Linked DNA regions of Thalassobaculum sp. OXR-137. The protein of the gene in region 2 interacts with the protein of the main gene of each other region in a pairwise test. Links are inferred from orthologs where the notes say so. Each region holds a gene or a part of one and is shown on either strand. Other genes may lie near its edges.

The links.
Region 1: the proteins of gyrB (region 2) and gyrA interact in binary tests that used the Escherichia coli proteins (3 or more experiments, as listed by UniProt). The link is inferred for Thalassobaculum sp. OXR-137 from one-to-one orthologs.

What each region holds. Positions count from the first base shown.
Region 1 is NZ_CP139715.1:3,752,129-3,757,653, reverse strand. The notes cover bases 1-3,289. They hold gyrA (DNA gyrase subunit A), read right to left. Parts: upstream 2,910-3,289; coding sequence 201-2,909; downstream 1-200. Other genes in these bases: T8K17_RS17360 (sensor histidine kinase), read right to left, coding at 3,140-3,289; coaD (pantetheine-phosphate adenylyltransferase), read right to left, coding at 1-204. In the rest of the region: more of T8K17_RS17360, read right to left, coding at 3,290-4,819; T8K17_RS17355 (class I SAM-dependent methyltransferase), read right to left, coding at 4,940-5,525. UniProt on the Escherichia coli protein: A type II topoisomerase that negatively supercoils closed circular double-stranded (ds) DNA in an ATP-dependent manner to maintain chromosomes in an underwound state.
Region 2 is NZ_CP139715.1:897,133-904,661, forward strand. Bases 2,157-5,212 are described here. They hold gyrB (DNA topoisomerase (ATP-hydrolyzing) subunit B), read right to left. Parts: upstream 4,881-5,212; coding sequence 2,433-4,880; downstream 2,157-2,432. Other genes in these bases: recF (DNA replication/repair protein RecF), read right to left, coding at 4,894-5,212. Outside these bases: T8K17_RS04190 (DMT family transporter), read right to left, coding at 1-802; T8K17_RS04195 (alpha/beta fold hydrolase), read right to left, coding at 835-1,527; bfr (bacterioferritin), read left to right, coding at 1,618-2,109; more of recF, read right to left, coding at 5,213-6,087; dnaN (DNA polymerase III subunit beta), read right to left, coding at 6,084-7,205; chromosomal replication initiator protein DnaA, read right to left, coding at 7,399-7,529. UniProt on the Escherichia coli protein: DNA gyrase negatively supercoils closed circular double-stranded DNA in an ATP-dependent manner to maintain chromosomes in an underwound state.

The sequences.
Region 1 (5,525 bases), 2.9 Mb from region 2 along the record:
GGCCAGGATGTCGTCGATCTCGTCGCGCACCATCTCCACCCGCTCGTCCAGGCTGAACAGCGGGCCCTTGCCGGCGTTGCGCGCGACGGCAACCACCAGATGGTCGACCGTCTTGCTGGCCCGGCGGATGATGTCGATATGACCCTTGGTGATCGGGTCGAACGTGCCGGGATAAACCCCCACACGAGTCTTATGCTCGGTCATTGCGGCGCCTCTCCCCCTTCGTCCGCATCGCCCGAGGGAGCGTCGTCCCCGCTCTCCCCCGTCTCGCCGGCCGCGATCTCCTGATCGACGCCGGTCTCGGCCGTCTCGTCCTCGGCCACATCCTCCTCGCTGCTCTCACCGACCAGCGAGACGGACACGACATTCTCCTCGTCGGCCACCCGGAAGACGTAGACGCCCTGGGCCTGGCGCGAGGTCTCGCGCACATCGCCGATCGGGCAGCGGATGACCTGGCCCTTGTCGGTCACGGCCATGATCTGATCCGTCTCCGCCACCGAGAAGGAGCCGGCGACCAGGCCGTTCTTGTCGGTCAGGTCGACGTTGGCGATCCCCTGCCCGCCCCGGTTGGTCAGGCGGTAGTTGTCGATCAGGGTGCGCTTGCCGAAGCCCTTGGTGGTGACGGTGAGGATGTGCTTGCGGCGGATCTCGTCCGTCGCATCGGCCTCGCCGCCGGCCGCCCCGTCGATGTCGAAGCGGCGCAGGATCGACATGGAGACGACCTTGTCCTCGCCGAGCAGACGGATGCCGCGCACACCCAGGGAATCGCGGCCCTGGAACACGCGCACGTCGGTGACGTGGAAGCGGATCGCCTTGCCGTCGCGGGTCGCCAGGAACACATCGTCGGCATCGGTGCAAGGCATTACGCCGATCAGACGGTCGTCCCCGTCCAGCCGCATGGCGCGCTTGCCGGCCTTGTTGATGTTGGTGAAGTCGCTGAGCGCATTGCGCCGCACCGTGCCCGCCTCGGTGGCGAACATGACGTGGAGCTGCTTCCAGCTTTCCTCGTCCGCCGGCATCGGCATGACGGTCTGGATCCACTCGCCCTCTTCGAGCGGCAGAAGATTGACCATCGGCCGGCCGCGGGACTGCGGCGTGCCTTCCGGCAGGCGGTAGGTCTTGAGCTGGTAGACTTGGCCGCGAGAGGTGAAGAACAGGATCGGCGCGTGGGAATTGGCCACGAACAGCCGGCTCACCACGTCCTCCTCGCGGGTGGCCATGCCCGAACGGCCCTTGCCGCCGCGCTTCTGCGCCCGGTAGGTGGTCAGCGGCACCCGCTTGATGTAGCCCGCATGGCTGACCGTGACGACCATGTCCTCGCGCGGGATCAGGTCCTCGATGTCGTGCTCGAACTCGTTCTCTTCGATCTCGGTCCGGCGCGGGTTCGCCCAGGATTCCTTCGACTGCAGGAACTCGCCGCGCATCACGTCCAGAAGACGCGGGCGGGAGGTCAGGATCTCCAGGAAGTCCTTGATCTTGGCGGCGATCTCCTCCGCCTCCTCGATCAGCTTGCCGCGTTCCATCCCGGTCAGGCGCTGCAGGCGCAGCTCCAGGATGGCTCGGGCCTGGATCTCCGACAGGGTATAGGTGCCGTCGTCCTGCACCTTGTGTCCCGGATCGTCGATCAGAGAGATGAAGGGGGCCACGTCGCCGGCCGGCCAGGCCCGGGCGCAAAGCCGCTCGCGCGCCTGTGCTGCGTCGGAGGACGCCCGGATCAGCTCGATCACCGGATCCAGATTGGTGATGGCGACCATCAGGCCTGCCAGGATATGCGCCCGCTCGCGCGCCTTCTTCAGCAGGAAGCGGGTGCGCCGGGTGATCACCTCCTCGCGGAACTGCACGAAGGCGTAGATCACGTCCCGCAGGTTCATCTGCTCGGGACGGCCGCCGTTCAGCGCCAGCATGTTCACGCCGAAGCTCGTCTGCAGCGGGGTGAAGCGATAGAGCTGGTTCAGCACCACCTCGGGCACCGCGTCGCGCTTCAGCTCGACGACGACGCGCACGCCGTCGCGGTCGCTCTCGTCGCGCAGGTCGGCGATCCCCTCGACCACCTTCTCGCGCACGATCTCGCCGATGCGCTCGATCATGCGGGCCTTGTTGACCTGATACGGGATCTCGGAGACGACGATCGCCATCCGGTCCTTGCGAATCTCCTCGATCACCGCGCGGCCGCGCATCACCACCGAGCCGCGGCCGGTGTGGTAGGCGTCGCGGATGCCGGCGCGGCCGAGGATCAGGCCGCCGGTCGGGAAATCCGGACCCGGGACGAAGCGCATCAGCTCGTCCACGGTGATGCCTGGATTGTCGACCATCGCCAGACAGGCGTCGATCACCTCGCCCAGGTTATGCGGCGGGATGTTGGTCGCCATGCCGACGGCGATACCGCCGGCCCCGTTCACCAGCAGGTTCGGGAACTCCGCCGGCAGGACCGCAGGCTCTTCCGTCGTCTCGTCGTAGTTCGGGACGAAGTTGACGGTTTCCTTGTCGATGTCGCGCAGCAGGCCCTCGGCCGCCTTGGCGAGGCGGGCCTCGGTGTAGCGCATGGCCGCCGCCGGATCGCCGTCCATGGAGCCGAAGTTACCCTGGCCGTCGACCAGGGGCAGGCGCATGGAGAATTCCTGCGCCATGCGGACCATGGCGTCGTAGATCGCGCTGTCGCCGTGCGGGTGATACTGGCCCATGACCGCGCCGACGATGTTGGCCGACTTGCGGTACGGACGGCTCCAGTCGTAGCCGCCCACCTTCATGGCGTAGAGGATGCGACGGTGCACCGGCTTCAGGCCATCGCGGACGTCGGGCAGCGCCCGGGCCACGATTACGCTCATGGCGTAATCGAGGTACGAGCGGCGCATTTCGTCTTCGATGGAGACAGGCGCGATGTCGTGCGGACCGGGCGTTGAGTCAGACAACCGAGGGGTTCCGATCGTAGGTTTCGACAGGGATCATGCCGGCGATGAACAGGTAGCGATCGAGATGCCAACTGATTCGTTAAATCTTAGCAAAATCGCCCATTTCCGGCAATGTTGCGGCGCCGAAATATCACGGTTCGGGCGCGCCGGATCAAGTTCCGAGTGCGCCCGGCGCCGCCGCCGCCTCGGCTCGCCCGCTCATCGCCCCCTAAGTCCCCGCAGTCAGGCGGTTATGCGGGTTCCATGCTCGCCCGGCCGGCCTCCGAGCGGACGGCCCTGTTCGGAAGCACGAAGGTGACCAGGGTGCCCTTGCCGGGGGTCGATTCGATCTCCACGGTGCCGCCATGCAGATCGATCAGGCGTTTGACGATGCTCAGGCCGAGGCCGGCGCCCTCGGAGGTCGCGGCCCCGCCGGCCGACCCGCGGGTGAACAGCTCGAAGGCCGATGCGGTATCGCTGGACGTCATGCCGCGGCCGGTGTCTCGTATCGCCACCGCCACACCGTCCGCCACCCGCGATACCTCGATCGAGATCGAGCCGCCCCTCGGGGTGTACTTGGCGGCGTTGCCAACCAGATTGAGCAGGATCTGCTCCAGCGCGTTCGGGTCGGCCCAGACGCTCAGCCCGCTGCGCGGTGCAGAGACCGAGAAGGATTTGGCGTCCAGATCCCCCTTCAGCAGCACCAGACAGGTCTCGACCGCCTCGTCCATCGAGACCATTTTGCCCTGGAATTCGTAGCGGCCGGAATCCAGACGCGCCACGTCCAGGATGCTGTCGATCAACGACCGCAGGTGATCGCCCCCGGTGTGGATTTGACGGGCGTAATCGCGATAGCGCTCGGCCGCTGCCGCGTCGGAGCCAAAAGTCTGCAGGGCGATCACCTCGGAAAAGCCGAGGATGGCATTCAGCGGGGTGCGCAGGTCGTGGCTCATCTGCGCCAGGAACTCGGTCTTCGCCCTGTTGGCCCGGTCGGCGTCGTCCCGGGCCATGCGCAAGGCCTCTGTCCGGTCTTCCAGCGCGTGGTGGGCTTCCATGAACTGGGCGAAGACGGAGCGCATGCGAAACACGATCCAGCCCAGCGACGCCATCGCCACGAACAGGATCGCCGCCATGGGCATGATGAGTTCGTGCAGGAACTTGGTGCCCGGCTTCGGGCTCCGCCAGGTGAGCCGGGCCACGGTGCTGCCGTCGAGACCGGTAAGATCGAGGACGTCGGCCACCGAACCGGCCTCGGTCAGCAGGCGGAGGCCGTCGATCCTGTAATCGGCGGCGAATGCGGCGAGCAGATCGTCATTGATCTCCCGCAGGTAGATCAGGACCGCGGGCCCACCCTTGCGTACGGGAAGCTCGGCCCTGTCCTCCCATTTCGCGACGGCGGCGGCGGCCATGAAAATCTGGTCGCCGTACCGGACGTAGGTCTCCTGGGCCACCGGGCGCATATTTGGAGACCCGGGATCGCTTCTGGCGGCGCGGACCAGGGCGACGAGTTCGGCCGGCAGTTCCAGCAGACGGCCGTCGACCGTCAACTCCTCGGCGACGGAGACCACATACGGTTCGTTCGATCCGTCGACCACGAAGGTGATGTCCACGCCCAGATTCTGCTGTGCGTAGAGCCCGACATTGTCATTGATCCAGACCGCGTCCGGGGCGAGAACGACGTGCTCGACGAAGTCGTTCCAGTACGCGTAGTCCGACGTCCAGCCGCCAAGCTCGCGACGGTTCCCGTCGATGATGCTGCGCAGGGTATGCCGCGTGGCGTCCACCGCCTGCCTGTCCTGAGCATCCGCGGCCAGCCAAGCCATCGCGAAGACGGCGCCCACGAGCCCGGCGATAAGACCGATGACAGGGAGCAGCAACCCGAAGCGCGGTGCCACAGACGCCTGCCCGTCGGTCCTCGCTTTACGGTCCATGCTTTGTCCGTAGGTTCCGAAAATCAGGCCAGACTGCGCCCGTTCTCTTGGTGACCCAGCTTACCCAAGAGGCTTGCCCCGAAGCCTTTCAATATCGTTAACATTCCAAAACTATTGGAATCAATTCGAATAGAGGCCGTCCGGCTTCCGTGCGCTGAAGGACAGGCTGAGCGGAAGCAGCGGGTCGGTGCCCTCCGGCCAGGCATGAAGACCGTCGGCCCGCTCGACCAGGCTGGGCAGCAGCGCCCAGGTGATGGTCGGATGCTCGTGCAGGAACTCGAAAGCGAGTCCGGCCGCGGCTACTGATGTGACGAGTTCCGACACCGGATGGGCCCATTCGTAGGTCCGCGTGTTCACGGTCTTGTGAGCGCTCCCGTAATCGTCCGGGTCGTCCAGTTCGGTGGGCGCGGGGTCGTGAAAATACCGATACTTGGTCTTGAACCGCCCGGCCGCCGCCTCGCAGGCGCCCTGCCCCTCGTCCCAGACATAGGCCAGGGGGTGGCAATCGGCGAAATACAGGCGACCGCCGGGTTTCAGGAAATCGGCGGCGATCCGGGCCCAGCCCGCGAGGTCCGGCAGCCAGCAGATCGTCCCCCAGCTCACGAAGACCAGATCGAAACGCTCGGGGATCAACTCGGGCGCGGCGTAGAGGTCGCCCTCCACGAAGGTGGCGGAGAGGCCGGTCTCCTGCGCCAGGGCGCGGGCC
Region 2 (7,529 bases):
CCGGCACCTCGCCGAACAGCGTGTAGCCGATGGCGGCCGCCCAGAGCAGCTTGGAAAAGTCGACCGGCAACACCGCCGAGGCGTCGGCGATCTTCAGCGACTGGTTCATCGCCGTCTGGGCGATGGTGCCGACAATGCCGATGGCAAACAGCCAGGCCAGCGATTCCAGCGACGGCCAGGTCCAGAACGGCAGGGCCGCCACCAGGGCGATCGGCGACAGGAAAATCGACGCGTAGGCGGTGATGGCGACGCTGGACTCGGTGCGGGTCAGGACCTTGATCACCATCAGCGCCACCGACCAGACGACCGAGGAGCCGAGGATCAGCATCGGCCCGAGCCCGACCTCGATGACGCCGGGGCGCAGGATCACCATGGCGCCGGCGAAGCCGATGGCGATGGCGGTCCAGCGGCGCAGGCGCACCGTCTCGCCCAGCACCAGCATCGCCAGCACCGTGGCGAAGAGCGGTGCCGTGAACCCCAAGGCCGCGACCGTCGCCAACGGCGTGATCGACAGACCGTAGAAGAACATCAGCATGGCGCAGGCGTTCAACCCGCCGCGGGCGGCGAACAGCTTCATCTTCGTGGTGCGCAGCGGGGTCCAGCCCTGGCGCATGAACACCGGAGCAAGGGCGAAGAACCCGAAGAAGACCCGGAAGAACGCGATCTCGAACGGATGCACCTCCACGCTCACATGGCGGATCGCGGCGTGCATCATGCTGAAGGCGGCGGCGGCCACCGCCATCATCAGGACGCCGGCGAGCGAACCGGTAAGCAGGGGCGAGAGGGAGGATCTGACTGACACAAGGTCAACGTATCTGTCCCTTCCGGGTCTGCCTAGAGCGCATCCAGAAAGGCGGTGATGCTCTCAGCCAACTGATCCGGCTTTTCCAGCGGCACCATGTGGCCGCATTCCTCGAACACCTCGAAGCGGGCGCCGGGGATGCCGGCGGCCAGCCGCTCCAGTTCGTCCATCGGCCGCAGCACGTCCTGGCGGCCGGCGATCACCAGGGTCGGCGCGGCGATCCGGGGCAGGTCGCGGTAGCCGTCCTCCCGGGTCGCCTGGAGCTGGCGGGTCATCACCGCCCCGCCGAGGTCGGCGCCCATCGCCTTCAGCCGAGCCACCAGGGCGTCGCGGTCCGGATGGTCGGGATGGATGCCGCGGGCCAGCGCCTTGCGCGACATGCCCTTGAAGCCGGTCTCGGCGAGCTGGGCGAGGATCGCCTCCTTGCGGGCATGCTCCGCCGGCGAGGTCGCGCGGGCGGACGTGGCGACCAGCACCATCGCCTCGACCCGCTCCGGCGCGGTCAGCGCGATCTCGCGGGCGACGAAGCCGCCCATGGAGAATCCCAGCAGGACGAACCGTTCGGGCGCCGCCGCCAGCACCCGCCGCGCCATCCCCTCGATGGACGGATCGCTGTAAACATCCCCGTGCAGGAGTGCCAGCCGGTCGCCCAGGGCGGCGCCGAGATCGTCGAACAGCCCGGGGCCGCACATGAAGCCGGGCAGGCAGATTGTATTGCGGATCATTCTCAATTACTTGAAATCATTACGTTTTTTCTTGCCGAATTACCACGATCTTGTACTGTTGTGGCAGAGATCCGACCGACGGAGGGCGCCATGAAGGGCGACAAGACAGTCATCGAACACCTGAATCGCATCCTCAAGAACGAGTTGACGGCGATCAACCAGTACTTTCTGCACTCGCGCATCCTCGGCGATTGGGGCGTCTCGAAGCTTTCGAAGAAAGCCTATGAGGAGTCCATCGAGGAGATGGAGCATGCCGACAAGCTGATCCAGCGCGTCCTGTTCCTGGAAGGCCTGCCGAACCTGCAGGAGCTGAACAAGCTGCGCATCGGCGAGACCGTGAAGGAGATCCTCGAGTGCGATCTCGCGGTCGAGAACGATGCGATCCCCGATCTGCGCGAGGCGATCGCCTATGCCGACTCGATCCGCGACTATGTCAGCCGCGACCTGTTCAACCAGATCCTCCAGGACGAGGAAGAGCATGTCGACTATCTGGAGACGCAGCTCGACCTGATCGGCCGCATCGGCATCGAGCACTACACGCACCTGCAGAGCGAAGCCAACGCCATGACCGAAGGGTCGTGAGACCCCGCGCCGACGGCCGCTCCGCCAGGAGTTCCCGATGCATAGGCAACCGGCCGCCGGAGTGATCCGGCGGCCGGTTTGCGTTTCGGGGAGCGGGTGTTTCCGCCGCCCTTCGACACGCCCCCGGATCACGTCCGGGAGCTGCTCAGGGCGAGGTCAATTTGTATAGCTGATCGTCATCCCGAACTCGTTTCGGGACCTCCGCCCGTACCGGAGCCCGCAGGTCCCGAAACGAGTTCGGGATGACGGCGGATTGAAACCCAGCCTCGCCCTGAGCAGCCCCCGCGTGAGCGGGGGCGTGTCGAAGGGCCGGGCGGGCCGGATCACACGTCCAGGTTCGCCACCTTCAGGGCGTTGGACTGGATGAATTCCCGGCGCGGTTCGACCACGTCGCCCATCAGGGTGCTGAACACCTCCTGGGCCTCGTCGGCATGGGCGATCTTGACCTGCAGCAGGGTGCGGCGGTCCGGATCCAGCGTGGTTTCCCAGAGCTGGTCCGGGTTCATCTCGCCCAGCCCCTTGTAGCGGTTGATGGTCAGGCCCTTGCGGCCGATCTCGAAGATCGCCTCGATCAGCCCGACCGGTCCGTAGACCGTGCGCTCGGATCCGTCCTTCTGCACCAGGGTCGCCGGCTCGGCGAACAGCTCCTGCAGGTCCGGCGTCCGCTCGGCCAGGGCCCGGGCCTCGGCGGTACGCATCAGCACCCCGTCGATGGTGTAGGTCTCGGTCACGCCGCGCAGGGTGCGGGCGACGACGATGGCCGGGCCGGTCTCGGTCTGCTCCTCGTAGGAGGCGAACCACCCCCGCTCATGCTCTTCCGAGAGCACGTCGAGACGCCGGGCGAAATCGGCCGCGGCGGCCGCGGCGGCGGCCTGATCGGCGAGCAGGGCCGGGCGCAGCAGGCCGGCGACGGCCGCCTGCTCGGTGACGACCGGACCGCCGAGGCGGCGGACCAGCGGTTCCAGAAGCTGACGCGCCTGGCGGGCGAGCTCGCCCTGATGGGCCAGGTCGGCGGCGGCGATCTGGGTCCCGGACGCGGTCTTCAGCACCGCCCCCTTGGTCCCCTCGTCGATCAGGAAGCGCTCGAGCGCCTTGTCGTCCTTCAGGTACGTCTCCTCATTGCCCCGCTTCACCCGGTAGAGCGGCGGCTGGGCGATGTAGAGATAGCCGCGCTCCAGCAGCTCCGGCATCTGCCGGAAGAAGAAGGTGAGCAGCAGGGTGCGGATGTGGGAGCCGTCCACGTCGGCGTCCGTCATGATGATGATCCGGTGATACCGGGTCTTCTCGATATTGAACTCCTCCGGCCCGATGCCGGTGCCCAGCGCCGCGATCAGCGTGCCGATCTCCGCGCTCGACAGCATCTTGTCGAAGCGGGCGCGCTCCACGTTCAGGATCTTGCCGCGCAGCGGCAGGATCGCCTGGTTCTTGCGGTCGCGGCCCTGCTTGGCCGAGCCGCCGGCGCTGTCGCCCTCGACCAGGAACAGTTCGGCCTTGGACGGATCGCGCTCCTGGCAATCGGCGAGCTTGCCGGGCAGGTTGGCGATGTCCAGAGCGCCCTTGCGCCGGGTCAGCTCGCGTGCCCGGCGGGCGGCGTCGCGGGCGGCCGCGGCCTCATAGGCCTTGGTGACGATGCGCTTGGCCTCGTTCGGGTGCTCGTCGAACCACTGGTCCAGACGCTCGCCGACGATGTTCTCCACCACCGGCTTGACCTCGGAGGAGACCAGCTTGTCCTTGGTCTGGGAGGAGAATTTCGGATCCGGCACCTTAACCGACAGCACGCAGGTCAGGCCTTCGCGGGCGTCGTCGCCGGCGAGCGAGACCTTCTCCTTCTTCGCGATCCCGGTCTGGCCGGCGTAGTTGTTCACCTGCCGGGTCAGGGCGGCGCGGAATCCGGCTAGGTGGGTGCCGCCGTCGCGCTGCGGGATGTTGTTGGTAAAGCAGAGCATCGTCTCGTGATAGGAGTCGGTCCACTCCATCGCGATCTCGACCGTGATGCCGTCCTTCTCGCCGATGGCGGAGATGGTCGGGTGCAGGGCGGTGCGCGAGCGGTCCAGATACTCGGCGAAGGCCTTCAGACCGCCCTCGTAGAACAGGTCGGTGGTCTTCGGCTCGCCGCTGCGCTCGTCGGTCAGCAGGATGCGCACCCCGGAATTCAGGAAGGCCAGCTCGCGCAGCCGGTGCTCCAGGGTCGGATAGTCGAACTCGACCATGGTGAAGGTGCCGGACGAGGGCTTGAAGGTGACCTCGGTGCCGGTCTTGCCGCCGGACGGACCGACCTCCACCAGATCCGCCTCGGCATCGCCGTGGCGGAACCGCATAAAGTGCTCCTTGCCCTCGCGCCAGACCCGCAGTTCCAGCCACTCGGACAGCGCGTTCACCACGGAGACGCCCACGCCGTGCAAACCGCCGGAAACCTTGTAGGAGTTCTGATCGAACTTACCGCCGGCATGGAGCTGGGTCATGATGACCTGCGCCGCCGAGACCCCCTCCTCGGAGTGGATCTGCACCGGGATGCCGCGCCCATTGTCGCGCACGGTGACCGAGCCGTCGCCGTTCAGGATCACCTGGACCGCGTCGCAATAGCCGGCCAGGGCTTCGTCGATGGCGTTGTCGACCACCTCGTAGACCATGTGATGCAGGCCCGACCCGTCATCGGTGTCGCCGATATACATGCCCGGGCGCTTGCGCACCGCATCGAGGCCGCGCAGAACCTTGATGGACTCCGCACCGTAGTCGTCGTTCTCGATGTTCTTATTGGCGTCGTCAGCCATGGGGGGACTCCGGTTAGGACACGACGTCGGCCGGCCGGACCTTGCCGTCGGCGACGTCGAACAAGCGCGCGCGATCGGCGATCGGCGCGAAGGTGGAAACATCGGTGCCGGTCAGCCACGCCTGACCGCCGAGGTCGAACACGGCCTCGAACAGGGCGGCGCGGCGGCGGTCGTCCAGATGGGCGGCGACCTCGTCCAGCAGCAGGATCGGCGCGGCGTACTCGTCGATCGCCTGCAGCCGCGCATGGGCGAGCACGATGCCGACCAGCAGCGCCTTCTGCTCCCCGGTGGAGCATTGGGCGGCCGGCATGGCCTTGCCCACATGGGTGACCGCCAGATCGGTGCGGTGCGGCCCTTCGGCCTCCTGCGGCCCGAACCGGGCGGCGGCCAGGGTCGCACGCAGCCGGTCCTCGACCTCCAGGGCCGGGGTCCCGATCAGCCAGCGGTCGATCTCGCCGTCCAGCGCCAGCTCGGCGGCCGGGAACGGCTCCCGCGTGGCGGCGCAAATCCGGTTGAGCCGGGCGACCAGGGCGGCGCGGGCGGCGGCGATCGCCACGCCGGTCTCGGCCAGGGTCTCCTCCAGGGCGGCGTACCAGGCCGCTTCGCGCCGTCCGTCCCGGATCAGTCGGTTGCGCTCGCGCCAGGCGTGTTCGTAGCCGCTCACCCGTCCGGCATGCTCGCCGTCGAAGGCGTAGACCAGCCGGTCGAGGAAGCGCCGGCGACCCGACGCGCTCTCGGTGAACAGCCGGTCCATGGCCGGGGTCAGCCAGGAAATCGTGAGATGGTCGCCCAGGGCCGACTGGCTGCGCGCCGGCGCGCCGTCGATGCGCACGAGGCGGCGCTCGCCCTCGACGCCGGCGTCGCGGCCGGTGCCGATCCGCGTCTCGCCCAGCTTGCCCTCGACCGCTGCCGAGACCGCCCAGGGGCCGGCATCGCCGACCCGGTCGATCTCCGACAGCTTCGCCCGGCGCATGCCGCGGCCGGGGCTGAGGAAGGAGACCGCCTCCAGCAGGTTGGTCTTGCCCGAGCCGTTGGCGCCGGTCAGCACCGCCACGGGGCGGTCGACCTCGAGCGACGTCGCGGCGTGGTTGCGGAACCGGGTCAGGCTGAGCTTGTTCACGGCAAGCCGCAGCGGCGCTCTCACGGTGGAGGCGGCACCGCTGTGTTCGCTGAGAATGGGACCCTCGACCGACACGCGCCCCGTCACACCCTCATCGGCATCAGGACGTAGAGGGCGCCGTCGTCCGCCTCGTCCGTGACGATGGTCGGTGAGGCCGCGTCGGCCATCTGGAACACCGCCTTGCCGCCGTCGTCGACCTGGTCGGCGATGTCCAGCAAGTAGCGGGAATTGAAACCGATTTCCATGGAGGCGGCACCGTACTCGACGTCCATCTCCTCGGTCGCCTGGGCATTGTCCGGGCTGTTGGCCGACAGGGTCAGGGTGCCGTTGGCGACCGCGAGCTTCACCGAGCGCGACTTTTCCGTGGAGATGGTCGCCACGCGGTCCACCGCCCTTTTGAACGACTTGCAATCGACCCGCATGATCTTGTCGTTGCCGGCCGGGATCACCCGCTCGTAATCCGGGAAGGTACCGTCGATCAGCTTGGTGGTCATCACGGTGTCGGCGAAGGCGAAGCGTAGCTTGTTCTCGCTGAGGCCGATCTGCACGTCGCCATCGGTCTCGTCGATCAGCTTGCGGATCTCGGTCACCGCCTTGCGCGGCACGATCACCGAGGGCATGCCCGCGGCACCCTCCGGCAGCGGCATCTGCACCCGGGCCAGCCGGTGGCCGTCGGTCGCCACCGCGCGCAGCACCGCCATGCCGTTGGCCTGGGTCTCGTGCAGGTAGATGCCGTTCAGGTAGTAGCGCGTCTCCTCGGTGGAGATCGCGAAGCGGGTACGGTCGATCAGCGTCTTCGCATCGGCGGCGGAGAGCACGAAATTGGTGGTCAGCTCGTCGCCGGACAGGGCCGGGAACTCCTCCACCGGCAGGGTCGGCAGCGAGAAGTTGGAGCGGCCGGCCCGGATCGCCATGCGGCCGCTGTCGCCGGCGACGGTCAGCTCGACCTCCGAGCCGTCCTGCAGCTTGCGGGCGATCTCGTAGAGGGTCAGCGCCGGCACCGTGGCGGAGCCCGGCTGGTCGACGGAACAGGCCACGCTCTCGACCACGTCCATGTCCATGTCGGTCGCGGTCAGGGACACCCGCCCTTCCTTCGCCTGCAACAGGACGTTGGCCAGGATGGGAATGGTATTCCGGCGCTCGACGACGCTCTGAACATGGGCCAGCGGCTTCAGGAGGGCCGCCCGGTCAATGGTGATCTTCATGTGCTCGCTCGAACTGGATTGACGCCTGACGGACCGGCGCATCGCGATCGGCGGAACCACCGAGTCCGGCGGAATCCGACCGCCCGCGACCCGGCGAATCGAAAGTCAGAGTTTATAGCACGAAACGCTTGTGCACAGGGAGTTTTTCACCGTCCGGCGAGGCGGTTTCCGCCACCGCCGGACGGCAAGGGACTCACCCCTCCAGCATCCGCCGCAGCAGGTCCACATCGGCGTCGAAATGACGGTCCGTGGCCCGCAGCTCGTCGACCTTCTTGACGGCGTGCATGACCGTCGTGTGGTCGCGGCCGCCGAACTTGCGGCCGA